Regions from separate parts of the Arthrobacter sp. DualSoilB13 genome, predicted to be linked through region 2. Evidence: riboswitches for the same ligand, from Rfam matches in the RefSeq annotation. Region 2 holds a riboswitch; each other region holds the start of a gene.

Region 1 (5,461 bases), 1.3 Mb from region 2:
GCCCAAAGGAGGCCAACACCGCGGGATGCATGCGGCATATCGCAGGCAAGCACCAACGTCCATGGAGTGCTCCTACCGCCATTCTTCAGCGCGCTCAAGCCGGCCGCGATGGCAGCTGCCGGCCCTGCGAATACAGGTTCTTCGCGTGTCCGCAGAACAGCGTCCGGTAGGTTCCCGGTGCCTCCTGGCTCGCCGCCGCCTGAGCCGGGCTCATCCGGCCCCACCACAACCACCGCCGAAGCACCCCGGGCAGCCTGAAGTGCGAGCGAAAGGAGGGTGTCGCCGTCGTACTTCAACCATGGCTTGGGCACGCCGCCGAGGCGGGTGGCCCTGCCACCCGCCAAAATCACGGCGTTGAACTCCATCCGCCCAGACTACCCGGGCGGCCGGAGGTCAGCAGAAATCGATCAGGCAGCGGATTCCGGCAAAAGGAACGGGTCCCAGTCCGGCGCAGGTTTCTCGAGTTCTTTGATCTGCCACATGGTTCCCTGGGGCACCCCGGGTTTGAAACGGAGCTTCCAACCCATTTCAGCCAGTGTGTGGTCGCTTTTGGCGTTGTTGCATTTCAAGCACGCCGCAACCAGGTTTTCCCAGGAATCCGCGCCGCCCCTGGATTTGGGGTGGACGTGGTCTATGGTGTGGGCTGTTTTGCCGCAATAGGCGCACCGGTGACCGTCGCGGCGAAGCACCCCGCGGCGGCTCACGGCGGTGACCTTGTTGTACTTGGGACGTATGTAGCGGTTAAGGAGAATCACGGACGGGCGTCCAAGAATTTCCTGTGGCCCGACGACAGGCTCGTCGCCTTCGGCCACTACGCTAGCTTTCCCAGTGAGCACAAGGACCAGCGCCCGGCGGAATGTTATTACCGCCAGCGGTTCATATCCAGCATTCAGAACGAGTGTGCGCATGCACGTACCTCTTCACGGCCGCACCCGTCAGGGGCACGAGGGCCGGCTGCCCTCTGCATGTACGGGCTGTGGATCGACAACATAAGGGTAAGCACTTATATGCCGTATCAACGAATTTTTCTGTCGTTTCGCTCACAGTGTCGGCAAGAGTTCATGCGCGGTTAAAGCAGAACACCCCGCCGGCCGGAGCCTGCGGGGTGTTCTGAAGAAAGTGAATCAGCCGTTGACGCGGATGAAAACCGGGCCGGAACCGACGTTGACGCTGAACAGTGCCGTGGTGGATCCGTTCCATCCACCGTGAACTGCCTGGCCGTTGCCCACGTATACAGCGATGTGCGCCTGTCCGGCCAAACCACCGTTTGCGTAGTAGGCGAGGTCGCCGGGCTGGGCTTCTGCTGCACTGACCGTGCGGCCCAAGGAGAGGTAACCTGCAGGCCAGTCGTGGAAGTTGATTCCCACGGCTGCAAGGGAGTTGGTGACCAGCATGGTGCAGTCCTGGGTGACGCCGAGCTGGGCGTAAGCAGCTGCAGCGATGGCTGCGCCGAGTCCGCTGGAAGCCGCCGGAGCTGCTGGAGCGGGGGTTGAGTTGCTGACGGCCACGGTGGCGTTGGCTGCAGGAGCGGCCTTGGCGGCAACCGCAGGTACTTCCTTGGCTTCAACCTTGGCCGGCGCTTCTTCCACCACAACGGGAGCCGGAGCTTCCACGGTGGTGACCACGGGACGCTCGTAAGAGATAGCCACAGTGGAGTCGGCCGCGATGGTGGCCTGCGCTACGGACTGGACGTCCAATGTGGACGTGGAGGTCGACTCACGATCAACGTTGGTCTCGGCTGCGTTGGCCGCGATGCCGCTGGTCAGGACCAGGCCTGAAGCTGCGGCGATCACTGCTGCCTGGCGGCCAACGCCGGCGGCGTTGGAGCTGACAGCTTTGGCAATGACGGCAAGCGAGCTGGTCTTGGGGGCCTCAGCGCGGTGCCGTGCAAGCTTGTTTGCACTGGTCATGATTTTCTCTTTTCGTATCCGAGCGCCGTTGGGTGCACACGGGTAGCGGGTAGGACCGGCATTGCGGGCATGCCGGCCCACCCCGAGCCGGATTGTTTCTAGCGGAGGGTGTAGAACGAGGAGGTGCCGGTGGACGCTACGGAGTGCAGCAGCGTTCCCTGGCCGGGGTTCAAAGCGCTGATCATCATGCCATTGCCGACGTAGATGCCCACATGGGCTCCGCCGTTCTGCATGACGAGGTCGCCGGGAGAAGGAGTGCTGGTGGGCGTCATAGCCGTCCAGGCGTTCACGCGGGGGATGCTGATGCCTGCCTGGGCGTAGACCCACTGGGTGAAGCCGGAGCAGTCCCAGCCGTTAGGTGTTGTTCCGCCCCAAACGTACGGGGAGCCGATGCCGGTGTAGGCAATAGCAGCAAGGCCGGAAGCAGCTGCGCTGGCAGCCGGGTCCTTGGCCTCGGAGGACTTCGCCGTCACGGCTTCAGGGGCTTCGTCCGTGGTGGCCGTTGCTCGTTCGGTAACCTGCGCTGCGCGCTGGACTACCTTGGGGGCTTCCTTGGTGGCCACGGTGGGGCTCTCGAAGGAAACGGTGGCTGTTGGCTCTGCGGTAACCACTGCCGTTACAACCAGCTGCTGGGTGCTGGAGGCTTCAGTCTTGGAAACATCGGCGTCGGCTGCCTGTGCGGGCAATCCGACGGTGAGGACGAGGCCTGAGGCTGCGGCCAGAACGATGGCCTGACGGCTCATGGTTCCGGCGTTGGTGGATACAGCCTTGGAAAGCGTGTTCAACGGGTTCGTGCGAACCGTTTGGGCGCGATGGCGCGCAGGGGTAGTGCGTGATGACACGTAGGTAGCCTCTCCCAATGCCTGCGAGGTGAGCTGTCGGATTCGGATGGGAGTCATCCGGCCGCGCCGCTTCCAAGGAAGATTTGCGACTTAACCCCAAGGCCTTCTCACGAAGACCAGAAGTGGTTCCCCCGCCCCTGCCAGACGATTTATGCGAACGGACCTTGAGAGGTGGCAGAGCTAGGCAATCCACTCAAGTGCACCGGCCCCCTAAAAAGCCGATGCGCTCTGTACGCTACAACAGTTGAACGCAAATGTCACATTCAGGTCACGGGGTGTCCCGCACATGCGAGAGGCGACCATCAGATTGGTTAGAGCCAGCCCATGGGGTCTACGACTTCACCGTTGACCTGAACCTCGAAGTGGAGGTGGCAGCCGGTTGAAGCGCCCGTGGTGCCGCTCAGCGCGACGGTATCGCCACGGTTGACGGTTTGTCCCACCTGGACGGTGAAGGACGACAGGTGGTTGTACGTGGTCTCGAGGCCGTTGCCGTGGTCGATCACCACACGGTTGCCTCCGCCATATTCGTGCCATCCGGCGAAAGTGACCTTGCCGGTTGCCGCTGCGTGGACAGCGGTGCCGCACTGGGCAACGAAGTCCTGGCCCCGGTGGAAGTCACCGGCGCCGCCCGTGAGGGGGCTGATGCGGTAGCCGAAGGGCGATGCCGTGGTAAGCGTGTCAAGGGGGCTGGCCATGGTGCCAACGGATGATGCGCGCTGGATGCTTCCGGCCGACTGGGCGCTGAGCAGTTGCTTCAACTTCCCATCGGGGTCAGCGGCAGTGGCGACTGCGGCTCGGCTGAAGTCGATCTTCGCCGACGCGGCCGCGGAAACCTCGGGCTGGCTGCCCGCGGGGGCTGCGACGGCGAGGGCGGACTCGGTCTGGCCCGATTCCGAGGTGGCCATGACCGGGCTGGTGGCCGGCAGGCCGACAGTCAGGGCAAGCCCGGTGGCGGCAAGCGCAACACCGGCCTTCTGCCCGACGCCGCTGGCAGCGGCGAAGTCGGCAACCTGGCGCAGGGGGCTCTTACGGCGGCGCACTTGACGCTCGGTGGCGCGGGGCCGGATCTCCGTGACGACGGTGGCTGGCCGCAGCTCAGCAGCGGGGCCGGACGCGCGGCGGCGACCCCTGACGTTCTGCGATGTCAAACTCTGTTCCTCTCTCAAAAGCCTGCGAAGTTAGCTGTCGGATTCGGGTCAGAGAGTACAAAGACCCGGTCCGCGCGAGGCGCTCACGGCACACAGGTATCCCAAGAGGGACTTGTATACGTGGGCACTTCTGCTGCGGACTTCACCCCAAGGCTGCTTCTTTAGACAGCCGCTTGTGGTTCCCCCGCCTCTGCCAGTGGTGGGTGACACACCTGATCCGCTGGCAGAGCTCGGCTCCGGATCAGGTAACGCTTTGGTATCAGCGCTAGTAAATAACTATAGGGGATTAAGGCCTTCGGTAATAAATTCGTTATCAACAGGATCGGGCTCAGAGCGAGAAGCCCTTATCACTATTTTCGGAAAACCGCAGGTCACGCACGCTAAAAAGTGACAGAAGTGAGGTTTGACACGGCGCTGCCGGCGACACTCAGTTGAGGGATACGAAGACGTGCGCGGCCACCTCGGGCGGCAGCTCCAAAGCGCCTTCGATGCCCGGAACACGGACGGAGATGTACTCGCCGACGCGCTCCAGCGAGACACTTGCGCCGGGACGGATTCCGCCTTCGTCCAATTGGGTCAGGAGCTCCGGCTCAACCTGGATGGGCTCCGCGAGGCGGCTGACCACCACGCGGGTAGCGGCGGCATATCCGTCCATTGCCTGGAGCAGGTTGACATCCAGCCGAGGGAAGGGCTGGCTGGCAAGGCCGCCAAGCGCTTCAAGTCCGGGGATGGGGTTGCCGTAGGGAGACTCCGTGGGGTGTTCCAAGAGCTCGTAGAGCCGACGCTCCACACGCTCGCTCATGACGTGCTCCCAGCGGCACGCTTCATCATGGACGTAGGCCCAATCGAGCCCAATGACGTCGGCCAGCAGGCGCTCCGCGAGGCGGTGCTTGCGCATGACTTCGGTGGCGCGCTTCCGGCCCGCTTCCGTCAGTTCCAGGTGGCGGTCGTTGGACACAATCACCAGGCCATCGCGCTCCATGCGTCCGATGGTCTGGGAAACAGTGGGGCCGGAGTGCCGCAGGCGCTCGGCGATGCGGGCCCGCAGGGCCACAATGTTTTCTTCTTCAAGCTCCAAAATGGTCCGAAGATACATCTCAGTGGTATCGATCAGATCCGTCATCCAGCTCAGCTCTCCTCGAACGCAGTTCCTTGCGTAATCTCCACCGTACCGCGTCCCTGGCAAGGGCGGACGGTGTGCACCGCCGCCCCCGGAACGCCAACCCCCAGCCTAGCTTATTTGGAATTACTCTGGATAATTCCGGTCGCATTCGGTGGGACCGCATTCCACGTGGCGGACTATGACGGTGGCAGGTTCCTGAGGCCGGGCCGTGTCAGGCAGAATTGGGGTGTCGAAGGGGCAGTTGATGCCCCATGCCACCTCCCATCTCTAGCCGACACCCATTGGAGCGCCACGTGAGCGACAACAGCATCACCATTCCCGCCGACCTTCTGCCCAAGGACGGACGCTTCGGCGCTGGACCGTCCAAGGTTCGCCCGGAACAGATCGAGGCGTTGTCTGCAGCATCGTCCACCATCCTGGGTACCTCCCACCGCCAGG
Region 2 (5,461 bases):
GTACTCAGCGCATTACTGCTTGCGGTGTCAGGGCGGCCGATCGGGAGCGATGAAGTGAGCGGACCCGGAGCTCCGGTGTTCCTGCAACGGTTGGGAAACGAGTGAAGATGCCAGGGGACACAAAAGGACTGCTTTCTGCCGACGTCCAGGCCCTGGGCCTGACCGGCAGGATCCATTGGACCGAGGGCTCGCCTGCGCCGGAGCCGGGCGCAGAGCCGGGGAGCGAACCCGCGTACATCTTGATTCACGGGATCGGGGTGTCGCATAGATACCTGGCGCGGTTGCATGCTGTTCTCGCGGCGAGCGCACCGACGTACTCGCTGGACCTGCCCGGTTTTGGCGGGACGCCCAAGCCCGGGCGCCAGCTCTCGGTGGAGGACTACGGCGCGTTCATTGCCGATACACTCGCGTCGTGTGGCATCGACTCCTACGTGTTGGTGGGGCATTCGATGGGTACGCAATTTGCCATCGAGGCGGCCCTGCGCGCCCCCGAGCAGGTCAAGCAGTTAGTACTGATGGGTCCCGTGGTGGATTCACGGCATAAAAATGTGTGGCGGCAGTCGCTGGCCCTGACCCTCGACGGAATACTCCGCGAGAGTCCCACGTCCAACGCGATCGTCATGTCCGACTACTTCCGCTGCGGCCCCCGCTGGTACCTCACCGAGCTGCCGGTGATGATGAAATACCCCACGGAGAAAAGGCTGGCCGGCATCCAGGTACCGTTGCTGGTCCTGCGCGGTAGCCGCGACCAGGTGGCGGGCCCGGATTGGTCACTGCGGTTGTCCAGGACAGTGGTACAGGGTCGCTTGGTGGAGATTCCGGGCGTCGGGCACGTGGCGCAGCACATGCGTCCCAAGGCTGTGGCGGATGCCATCCGGAGCTTCGTCACCGCTACCACTCCGCACCGCTAAGCGCTGACGTACGACGCCGGCACCTGGCGTGGGTGCCGCTTGTCGGGTAGCCGCGTCCCGGCTAGGCTGGCGGAGCAAGCGCATTAGTAAGTTTGCTTACGAAAGGGCTGATCGTGACTGACAAAGACTCAACTGAAGAGACCCAGGGCTTCGGCGCCACCGGCGCCACAGGACCCTTCGCCACAGGATCCTATGACACGACCTCCGATGCCGACAGCATCCACGAAGATCCCGATATGCGCCAGGACGAGGACGAGGATCCTGCAGCCTCCGCCAACCCGGACCCCCTGGACGGCAACGTCACAGGATTGGAGCCCGGCGGTGGAGTTCCTCCGGGAGAAACCCCGCCGGCCGAAGGCAGCATGAGCAGCGACCAAGGCCACCACGAGTAACTACGCTGCAAGCCTCGCTGTTACGTTGCTAACCCGCTGTTTCGTTGCTGGCCAGCGACGTAACAGCGGGTTGGCAACGCCCTAGGTGTTCGGTAGCTTCAGGATCTCCCCGAGATCGTACTCAGCGGGCTCTTCCAGCTGCGCGTACGTGCAGCTCCCGGGGGTCCTGTCCGGCCGCCACCTGCGGAACTGCGTGGTGTGCCGAAACCTGTCCCCCTCCATGTAGTCGTACTTCACTTCGATCACGAGCTCGGGGCGCAGGGGCACGAAGGAGAAGTCCTTGCCCCCGCTCCAGCGGCTTTGGGCGCCCGGCATGCGTGAACCCCCGGCAGCCTCGTCCTGCCTGGCCCATTCGCCCCACGGGTGTTGGTCGAGTTCAATCTGATACGGCTCAAGCTCAGCCACCAAGGCCTCGCGCTTGGCCATGGGAAACGATGCCACTACTCCCACGTGATGTAGCCGGCCGGTGTCGTCGTGCAGGCCAAGCAGCATGGAGCCCACTACTTTCGCGGTCTTGTGCCAGCGGAACCCAGCCACCACGCAATCGGCCGTGCGCTCGTGTTTGGTCTTGAACATCACCCGCTTGTTCGGGAGGTACGCCCCATCCAGTGGTTTGGACAGCACACCATCCAGGCCCGCGCCCTCCAGTTGTACGAACCACTCCTGTGCCCGTTCCAGATCAGTCACCGCAGGAGTCACATACACAGGCGGCTCGGCCTCGGCGAGCGCACGTTCCAAGATGGCCCGGCGCTCGGAGAACGGCTTGTCCATGAGGTTCTGATCGCCTAGCGCGAGGATGTCGAACGCAATCATGGACGCCGGGGTCTTCTCAGCAAGCATACGGACGCGGCTGTCGGCGGGGTGGATCCGCTGCTGGAGCACCTCGAATTCGAGCCGGCCACCCTCGATCAGGACGATTTCGCCGTCAATCACGCATTTGTCCGGCAGGTTCTTCCTGAGGGCATCCACCACCTCGGGGAAGTAGCGGGTCATGGGCTTCTCGTTGCGGCTGCCCAGGACGATCTCGTCGCCGTCCTTGAAGACGATGGTCCGGAAGCCGTCCCATTTGGGCTCATAGTGCCCAACATCGGGGATGGTCGGAACGGATTTGGCGAGCATGGGCGAGACGGGTGGCATCACAGGCAGGTCCATAGACAATGTCTACCCGCCGGTGCGCGCCGAAGCTAGTGTTGGCCAGGGATATCTTGGTCGAGCCGTCCGATGCCTGCTGCCCAGCACCGGCCCCGAAGCCTAAGCGCTAGAAGCCTACCGCTTAGGCTGAACTACCGCCCGTTACATTAATGTGACTTTACTTTCCGGCTCATGTACCGTCGTAGGGCGACCCATATCTCCGCTGGGCCGCTTCCGGATTGACGCCGAGCTCTGCCGCAATCCGGGATCCGCCAGACCCGCGGCAGAGACGGGGGACCCAGGTTCCCGGGCTTGTTACCCACAAGCCCTTGGGGTGAAGCCGCCTTGCGCGGCCGGACGGCCTCGTCCGAACCCGACAGCTAACCTCGAAGGCGTTGAGAGGCAACCACCATGTCCCCAACCATGGATCAGCCGCGCCGCGCCCAGACTGAAGGCGAGCGCACCAAGCCAACCGGACGCCGTCGGGCCCAACCCAGCGGATTCCTTGACAACGCGCCGGCAGATTCCGCCGCCGTCAGCGGAACGTCAAGCACGACGCCGGAACCCGCCACTGCGGCCATGCCCGCCGCGGTGAAACCCACCACGCGTGCGGAAATCCGCGCAGCCGAGCGCGAGCGTGCTGCCCGGGCCGTACTCGCGCCCGAGGAATCGGCGGCAGCTCCGAAGTCCACCACACCGGGACCTCCTACCGCAGCCATCCCCATCGTTCCGCCGGCCAGCCAGGAACCCGCCACCACGGCTATTCCAGTAGTGCAGCCTGCAACGCCGGAACCCGCAACTGCGGCCATTCCCGTAGTCACTGCCCGCGATGAGTCCGCGCGCACGCCGGAACCCACGGAGTCCCCGCGCAAGGACGCTGAGTCCCCGCGCGGCAAGTCTCCAGCTCAGGTGGCCGCAGCTGCTACAGCCTCGGCATCACTGGCAAGCCGCCGGGACGTTCGAAAGCCGGCCGCTGCGCCCACCACCAAGTCCGGTTTTGGCGCCACATCCTCGTTCGGCCGCGAACCGTTCAGCCGTGAACCACAGGCCGCCCTGCGCAAGGCAGCTTCGGTCAAACACATGAGCCAGCGCATGGCCGTGGTGGCGGGGGCCCTTGGCCTCGTGCTGACAGCCGGCGCTTTGGGGCCAGCCCTTGAACTTCCGTTCTTCGGCCAGGAAACCCCGTCGCAGGAAGCCAGCGGGGGCGAAGGCCGCACCTCGGGTTCGGCATCCCCCGGGCCCAAGGCTTCCTACACCACGGCGTCATCACCTTCGGCCTCCACGCCATCCACAGCATCAGGGGCAACGGCTTCCTCCGAGGCCGGCCAGCCCGCGACGATCGCGGAGGCACCCGGGGCGGTGTCGCCGTCGTCGACTCCCACCCCACAGGTTTCGCTCGCGGACCCGGTATGGGTTCCGTCAGCGGGCTCGTCCGCAGTCCCGGCAGTTCCTGGCGCCACCAGCCCGGCACCCACCCAGCCGGCCCCCGCGCCGAGCGATGTGCCGCCCTCGGACACCATCACTACACCGCCTGCGCCGACGCCAACGGGCACTCCCACACCGACCCCGACTCCCACAGGAACTGCGACTCCCACACCGACTCCAACGCCGACGGATACTGCAACGCCGACGGATACTGCAACGCCGACGTCCAAGCCGAAACCGGGCAAGCCGACCGCTGCCTCAGCACCGCAGCCCAGTGAATCGGCACTTCAGGACATCCTCGATGCCGCCCAGAAGGTATTCGGTTGAGCACCCGCGTGCCCCGTACGTCCACCCATGCGGGGTGGCATAGCCGGTACTGCAGCAGCAGCCGGACCGCCACGTTCCGTCGGCGGATGGGGCGCTGGAGCTGCCAGCGTTTGCGGCGCTCGTAAGCCAACACCGCATACTTCGTACTTACAAGGGGAAGCAGGCTCAGATCCGTGGCCGTACTGCCCAACGCCTGGCCTTCAGGGCCGCATGTAACTCGAGCCGGATCGCGCCACTCAACGGATCAGCACCGATGAGCTGGCGGATCCGGCCGAGCCTGTTGTAGATGCTGCTCCTGTGGAGATGAAGTTTGGCGGCGACGTCCTGAACCGAGCCGTCATTGTCATAGAGCAATTCAAGGACGGGCAGGAGTTCGCCGTTTTTGTCGTGGTCCTCGAGTGCCCTGAAATGCACAGATCCCGTGTCATCCCAACCGCCCGGTGCTACCAAACGATCGAACAGCTGGTACACGCCAACAGTTCGGCTGTCCACGAGCTCACCCAAAGGGAGGTCTACTGCGGCCGCTTGGGCAGCAACCTTCGCTTGCCGGTAAGCACCGGACAGCTGCCGGATAACTTGGAATGGTTCGCTGATCCCCAGGATTACCCTGTCCACTTTGCGGCCCGCGCGTTTGGCGAGCTCCAGTTGATAGTGCACCAAAACCTGGGCATGGTCCGCCCGGCCGCCCGACTCGCGGAACAACACAACGGAATGCGTCTCCGTTCCGGCGCTGAACAACGCGGCGTTCACGCCAATGGTGGACTGCAGCGCGGCAGATCGATGCGTCAGGGTAGCTGCAATGGGATCGACGTCGGACCTCGCGCCATCGGGGTCGAGGATAGTCACCAGCTGCCACGGACCGCGGCCCTGGATTTCCTTCCAACCCGCGACGGTGGCCACAGCGTTGGATTCGCCGCCGCAGGCTGAGAGAAACTCCTGTTCACGCCGTCGCCGGAACTCCGATTCAGCCGTGTTGGAATCAAGGAGCAAGCCCGCCAGCAGGTCCAGCTCGTCCCGCACGCCTGGCAGTTCGGCGAGTATCGCCGTCGCGCTCTGTTCTTCAAGGTCAAGCTGCACCCACAAGTACCCCACGCGGAAACCGCGCACCAGCAAGGGGACACAGACGCGGCCCAACATGCCCAGTTCGTCGTTGGCTGGAACCACCACGGGTCGCACCGCCGTGGCAATGCCGTGAGCAAGCTGCCATGCGCTGACGTCGCTGGGTACCCGCTTGCTCAGGAGGAAGTTCACGCGGACGCGGTCGGCGTGGGACTG
Region 3 (5,461 bases), 740 kb from region 2:
GTCCGGTAGGCCACGGCACGATCTGTCCAGAGCGAGGCCCAGCAGCGGCTTACGGCGTCCAGGACCGCGTTCACGCCGACTACGTTCAGGAAAGTGTCCTGTTGTCCGGCGAAGCTCGCGAACGGCAGGTCCTCGGCGGTGGCCGAAGACCTGACAGCCACTGCGACGTTATCGCCCAATTCCCCGTACGCCAATCTCACCGATTCGGCGATCCCGGCCGGCACCCCGGAGTCGAGAACCAAAGACCGGGCACGGGTGGCGATCTCACTCAGCCGGTCCAACCCCGCCGCATCAGCCTCCGACAAAGCCGCAAGGACAGGCTCCAGAGCAGCTCCCGAGAGCGCCCGCTGGTACGCAGCAGTTGTGAGGCAAAAACCGGGTGGCACGGGCAGCCCTGCATTAGCTAACTCGCCAAGATTGGCTGCCTTGCCACCGACCTCCGGAACCATGTCTCCACGGATTTTTGAGATGTTCCGGACGAACACCGAACCCGAGGCGCCGAGGCTGGCGCCGCGATCCTGATCCGGATCTTCGGGCTCCATACTGTCCATGGATGTGCCAGGCGCCGACTCAGGCAGCGCCGAGCATGGGTCCAAACTTGTGACGGTCCGCCAGCCGGGGATCTTCCCTGTCCGGAACAACCAGCACTGGCCCTTTGGCGTGGTGCAGGACTCCGTCTGATGTTGACCCCAGCAGCATTCCCGCGAATCCGCCTCGGCCACGGGTTCCCAAAACAACCAGCTCGACGCTGCGGCTGGTTTCCACAAGAACATCAACGGGCGAGCCATCCCGGAGGTCCGTCTCAATAGCCAACGAAGGGAAGTGGCTTCTGAGCCAGGCAACACCGGCGTCAAGCTGGACCCTGATATCGGCGAATAGGGCATCGCGGTCCAACGGAGCCGGAACCCACGCCAGGGAACCGCTGTACTGCGGAACAGCGCAGATGACGCGCAGTGTGGCTCCCATACGCTGCGCTTGCTCGGCAGCCTCGAGCACAGCAACGCGTGCTTGTTCGGAGCCGTCAACGCCTACTGCAACCACGTTTTCCACAGTGCGCGGGCCCGTTTTGGCGTGCTCGGCCTTGATGTGTTTGTCCTCGGTGTTCTCACCGAGGCGGTCAGCGCAATAGAGCGGGACCGTCACCGTGGGGCATTTGGCGTGCGCGGGCAGGGCACTACTCACCGAACCCAGGAGGCGCCCGACGAACCCACCGCGACCCCTGCTGCCGAACACCAGCAGCGCGGCCTCCTCGGAAAGGTCCAACAAGACACCAGCGGCATCACCGTTTTCCACGGAAGCATCGACGTCAATGGCATATCCGGAGACTTTGTCCAAGGCTTGACGAACGATCGCATCAGCGCCTTCGCGGATGACGGAATCGTCAACTGTTGCGTAGCCACCGTCCAAGCCGGAGGCCGCGAAAATTGGCACGGAGTATGCCGTGACAATATGCAGCGGAAGCTGGCGGCGCTCCGCCTCCCGTGCGGCCCAAACCAAGGCGCACTGACCGTGCTCTGAACCATCCACCCCGACGACGATGCCACCAGGTTCCACAACCTGGTCCTGGCCGTCCGGTGACTCTTCACTGTGTCTTCCGTGCTGGTCCATGGGGGCCTGCCTCTCCACCTACTGCTTGATGTTCCGGCTATTCTGCCAGAGGATCCCGGCCTAGAACTTCCAGACTGTTTTATTGCCAACGGCCGGGGCAGGAGAAACCCGGAAATTCCTCCTCCCAATGCTCACTATTCTCGGTCAGCAGTGGCGAATCAAGACGACATTTGGCTATGTGCATAACGGTCAGGGCTCGGTTCCCGGCGGCCCCTGGGGTGCTCGCGGCGAAGAGACAAAACGCGCAGGCGGAGAGGCTATCCATGGCCGAAAAAGTTCGGTAGTGTTCGAGTCACCGAATGGCCGGAAAACGTGTCTCACACCACACGCCCCGGTCATTTACTTGCGGCCGCTTGGGGAACTCGGACGCGATCCCACGCGATGCCGAAGGCACACACGTCAAGGAGGAACCAAGCAGTGTCACTCACGCCTGATTCCGGCACGGAACGCACCACCACCGTGATCATCGGAGCCGGCCTGTCCGGCTTGGCAGTTGCCAGCGAACTCAGCCGCTACGGCGTGGGTTCGATCGTGGTAGACGGGTTCGGCGCGTTATCCACTACTGGACCGTCCGTCCATACAGGCATGCTCCAACGCACCGACGCCGCAGATCCGACAGCAATGCAGGAACGCAACGAAATCCTTCGCCACCTGAGGAACTACGCTGCCAGTCATCACCTGGACGTTCGTAACACCACTCGCGCTGTCCGCTTGGATTTCCTGGGCTCAGATCCCTCACGGCATATCGGATACGGTGTGGCCGCCAGCATGACAACCACAGGCCTGAGGACCGGGCTCCACGCATCCGGCCCCCACGAATCCCATCCTCGCCAGTGGGCAATCCACACAGCCCAAGGCGTTCTTCTGGCAGACCACGTAGTAGTGACACGCTGCGCCCAAAGCCAGCTACGGCGCATGCTGGCCGAACTTGGCATTGCAGTCGGACAGAATCTTGCCGCGGCCATGCGGGCCGTGGGAATGCACCTGGTGGGCGTCGGAGACCTCATCACTCCGTCCCCCAAGGAAGTGCTGCGGCAAGCCAAAGCAGTGGGTCAGGCCATCTCCTCCAAGGTTGCCCTGCCGGAGGGTCCCGGCGTCGCCATCGCCTAGGAAGTCCCGCAAGCAAACGCGCTACCACCCCCGCAAGCCAGCCAAGTCCGCCGTCGTACGTCCCGCACTGAACTTTTACGAACAGAACTTAACGCCAAAGGCCGGTGCCTCCGGAGACATAAGTCTTCGAAGGCACCGGCCTTTGAACTGAAGCGTGAGGCTTTATGCGCCAGCGCGTACGTAGGTCAGGGGACCCGTTGCGGTCAACCAGCTGATCGGGTGGATGCCCGTCTGGTTGCCGTTGATGCCACCGCTGATGGCCTGGCCGTTGCCGATGTAGATAGCAACGTGGCCGGACTGGACGATCATGTCACCGGGCTGGGGATCGCTGACGACCTTGCCGTAGTTCATGAACTGCATGGGACCGAGGTCGCCTACCGGGATGCCTGCGGAGCCAAGGGCCTTTTCGACCATGGCGGTGCAGTCCTGGAAGATACCGATCTGTGCGTAAGCCGAAGCAACCATGGCTGCGTTGACGCCGCCGGCGGCGGGGGCAGCTGCAGGAGCAGCGGCAACCGGTGCGGGTGCGGCAGCAACAGGAGCAGCAACCGCGGCCTGAGCGGCAACGGGAGCTGCAGCAGCAGCCGTGGTGACAGCTGCCTTCTTGGCTACAGGGGCCTCAACAACGGGGGCCGGCTTTTCGATGACCGGAGCTGCTACGGAAGCAACTGCGGGACGCTCGAAATTGACGGTAGCCGTCGACAGGGCGGTAACAACCTTGGTGGGTGCCTCGGAAACGGTCTCGGCAACCGTTGCGGGGCTGGAATCGCGCTGAACCGGGGTCTCAGCTGCGTGAGCAGCAATGGAACCGGTCAAAACGAGGCCCGAGGCTGCTGCGATAACAGCTGCCTGACGACCAGCGCCTGAAGCGTTGCTGGCAACTGCCTTCGAGATGGAGATGAACGGATTAGGACGTACGCTGTCCGCCTTACGACGGCCGCGAAGAATGCGTGAAGACATGAAAGAGCCTCTCCCGATGCCTGCGAGGTTAGCTGTCGGATTCGGATGGGAGTCACCCGGCCACTATCTCCCGCTGTTCAGCGAAAGCATCGTGACTTCACCCCAAGGCACGCTCGAAAGCGACCTAAATTGGGTTCCCCGTCTCTGCCGTAGGTTTGTCTGCGAACGGATTCCGGACTGCGGCAGAGCTAGGCAATCAGGCCGGAAGTGCCCGCTACGTGGAACAGGCACAGGAACTACGGTACGCGATGATTCCCCCGAAGTCACATTTAAGTAACGGGAAGTGGGCTTCTGGCGTGTCGCGGTAACCGATTCGAGATATTCGCAGCTACGTAGAAAACCGCGCTATTCCGCGGGAGTATCGCCCTCTGAGTCGTTGGACGCCGCCAATTTCTTCCGTGCGGTAACGGCGAGATAAATAACGAGACCCACCGCCACAACAGCCAGCCCCACAATGCTCCAAGGGAAAGGTTGGGAGGCGTCGGCGGCTGGCTCATTGTTACCGGCAGTCCCTGGTGCGGCGGTGCCCACTGTTGGTACCGCAGCTGAGGAAGCCGAAGCCGCTGGTGAGGCACCCGCCGTACCACTCGCCGACGTCGAGCCTCCTGCGGCGGCTGTGAACGTGAAGGTGCCCTCAATCGGGTGCGAGTCGGAGCTGACCACGCGCCACACCACTGTGAACTCGCCGGCAGGGGCGCCCTCGCGGAGCTTCTGAACGGCCTGGTTGTCGATGATTTCGACCGGACCGTCCGCCCAGTTCTCGCCGCCAGCCGTCACCGTTACGCCCGATCCGATCGCGAGCGGGCGGTTGTTGAACGTAATGGAGACCGACGCCGGGACTTCCGCAACGCGGGCACCGTTGGCTGGCGCTGTGGACTCGGCGACGTCGTGCGCGGACGCCGGTGCCGCTGCAAACAGCAGGGCGGAAGCAAAAGCAAGAGCAGCGACGACGGCGGCCAGAAGCGGGCGGATGGTACGCATGGGGCGGTTTCTCCTAGTGTTGGCTTCCTTACAGACTAGGCGAATCGTTGGGAGGGCCCGCACCGGACAACATAGGATTTGAGAGCAAACTCCCCCTCGATCCCCGGAGACCTTCATGCTTAAACAAGGTTCTGCAGTCGACCGCTACTTCAAGATCTCCGAACGTGGATCCACATATTCGCGGGAAATCCGTGGCGGCTTCGCGACCTTCTTCGCCATGAGCTACATCGTGGTGCTCAATCCACTGATCCTCTCCGGACCCGATTCGAGTGGCGCGTCGCTGGGTTTCACCGCCGTGGCAGCCACCACGGCGTTCGTTGCCGGCATCCTGACCATCCTCATGGGAGCCTGGGCCAAGCACCCGTTCGCCGTGGCCACAGGCTTGGGCGTCAACGCGTTCGTCGCAGTCACGGTGGCATCGCACCCCGGGCTGACATGGCCGGACATGATGGGACTCGTGGTACTTTCGGGCATCACCATGCTCATCCTGGTGCTGACCGGATTCCGGACTGCCGTGTTCAAGGCGGTGCCTGAAGCCCTCAAGACGGCAATCGTTGTGGGCATTGGCCTCTTCATCGCCCTCATCGGCCTGGTTAACGCCGGTTTCGTCCGGCGCATCCCCGACGCCGCCGGAACCACCGTTCCACTCGGTCTGGGCGTGGACGGCAAGCTCCTTGGCTGGCCCACCCTGGTATTCGCAGTGGGCCTGATCCTCACCATCGCGCTGGTGGTCCGGAAGGTCCGCGGAGCCATCCTGATCGGCATCGTGGTTTCCACCGCGCTGGCTGCCATCCTCGAGTTC

Evidence for each region. A riboswitch is a leader RNA that binds a small molecule or an ion and turns the genes downstream of it on or off. The one in region 2 is predicted to bind cyclic di-AMP.
Region 1: another riboswitch for cyclic di-AMP. It lies ahead of ACZ5J0_RS04725 (C40 family peptidase); the one in region 2 lies ahead of ACZ5J0_RS18315 (DNA polymerase III subunit gamma/tau domain-containing protein).
Region 3: another riboswitch for cyclic di-AMP. It lies ahead of ACZ5J0_RS01960 (NlpC/P60 family protein); the one in region 2 lies ahead of ACZ5J0_RS18315 (DNA polymerase III subunit gamma/tau domain-containing protein).

What each region holds. Positions count from the first base shown of each region.
Region 1 covers NZ_AP035865.1:981,576-987,036, reverse strand. The annotation lists gene ACZ5J0_RS04740 (DUF6457 domain-containing protein) at 1-365, opposite strand, end outside; gene ACZ5J0_RS04735 (HNH endonuclease) at 408-908, opposite strand; gene ACZ5J0_RS04730 (NlpC/P60 family protein) at 1,125-1,910, opposite strand; gene ACZ5J0_RS04725 (C40 family peptidase) at 2,009-2,752, opposite strand; cyclic di-AMP (ydaO/yuaA leader) riboswitch at 2,757-2,918, opposite strand; gene ACZ5J0_RS04720 (M23 family metallopeptidase) at 3,064-3,900, opposite strand; cyclic di-AMP (ydaO/yuaA leader) riboswitch at 3,905-4,116, opposite strand; gene ACZ5J0_RS04715 (metal-dependent transcriptional regulator) at 4,328-5,023, opposite strand; gene serC (phosphoserine transaminase) at 5,317-5,461, shown strand, end outside.
Region 2 covers NZ_AP035865.1:3,970,195-3,975,655, forward strand. The annotation lists gene ACZ5J0_RS18295 (maleylpyruvate isomerase mycothiol-dependent enzyme family protein) at 1-105, shown strand, start outside; gene ACZ5J0_RS18300 (alpha/beta fold hydrolase) at 108-911, shown strand; gene ACZ5J0_RS18305 (DUF6480 family protein) at 1,025-1,303, shown strand; gene ACZ5J0_RS18310 (ATP-dependent DNA ligase) at 1,385-2,455, opposite strand; cyclic di-AMP (ydaO/yuaA leader) riboswitch at 2,695-2,843, shown strand; gene ACZ5J0_RS18315 (DNA polymerase III subunit gamma/tau domain-containing protein) at 2,846-4,186, shown strand; gene ACZ5J0_RS18320 (PucR family transcriptional regulator) at 4,352-5,461, opposite strand, start outside.
Region 3 covers NZ_AP035865.1:388,913-394,373, reverse strand. The annotation lists gene ACZ5J0_RS01975 (PEP/pyruvate-binding domain-containing protein) at 1-551, opposite strand, end outside; gene ACZ5J0_RS01970 (universal stress protein) at 571-1,608, opposite strand; gene ACZ5J0_RS01965 (Rossmann-fold NAD(P)-binding domain-containing protein) at 2,026-2,718, shown strand; gene ACZ5J0_RS01960 (NlpC/P60 family protein) at 2,881-3,678, opposite strand; cyclic di-AMP (ydaO/yuaA leader) riboswitch at 3,682-3,849, opposite strand; gene ACZ5J0_RS01955 (copper resistance CopC family protein) at 4,024-4,659, opposite strand; gene ACZ5J0_RS01950 (NCS2 family permease) at 4,775-5,461, shown strand, end outside.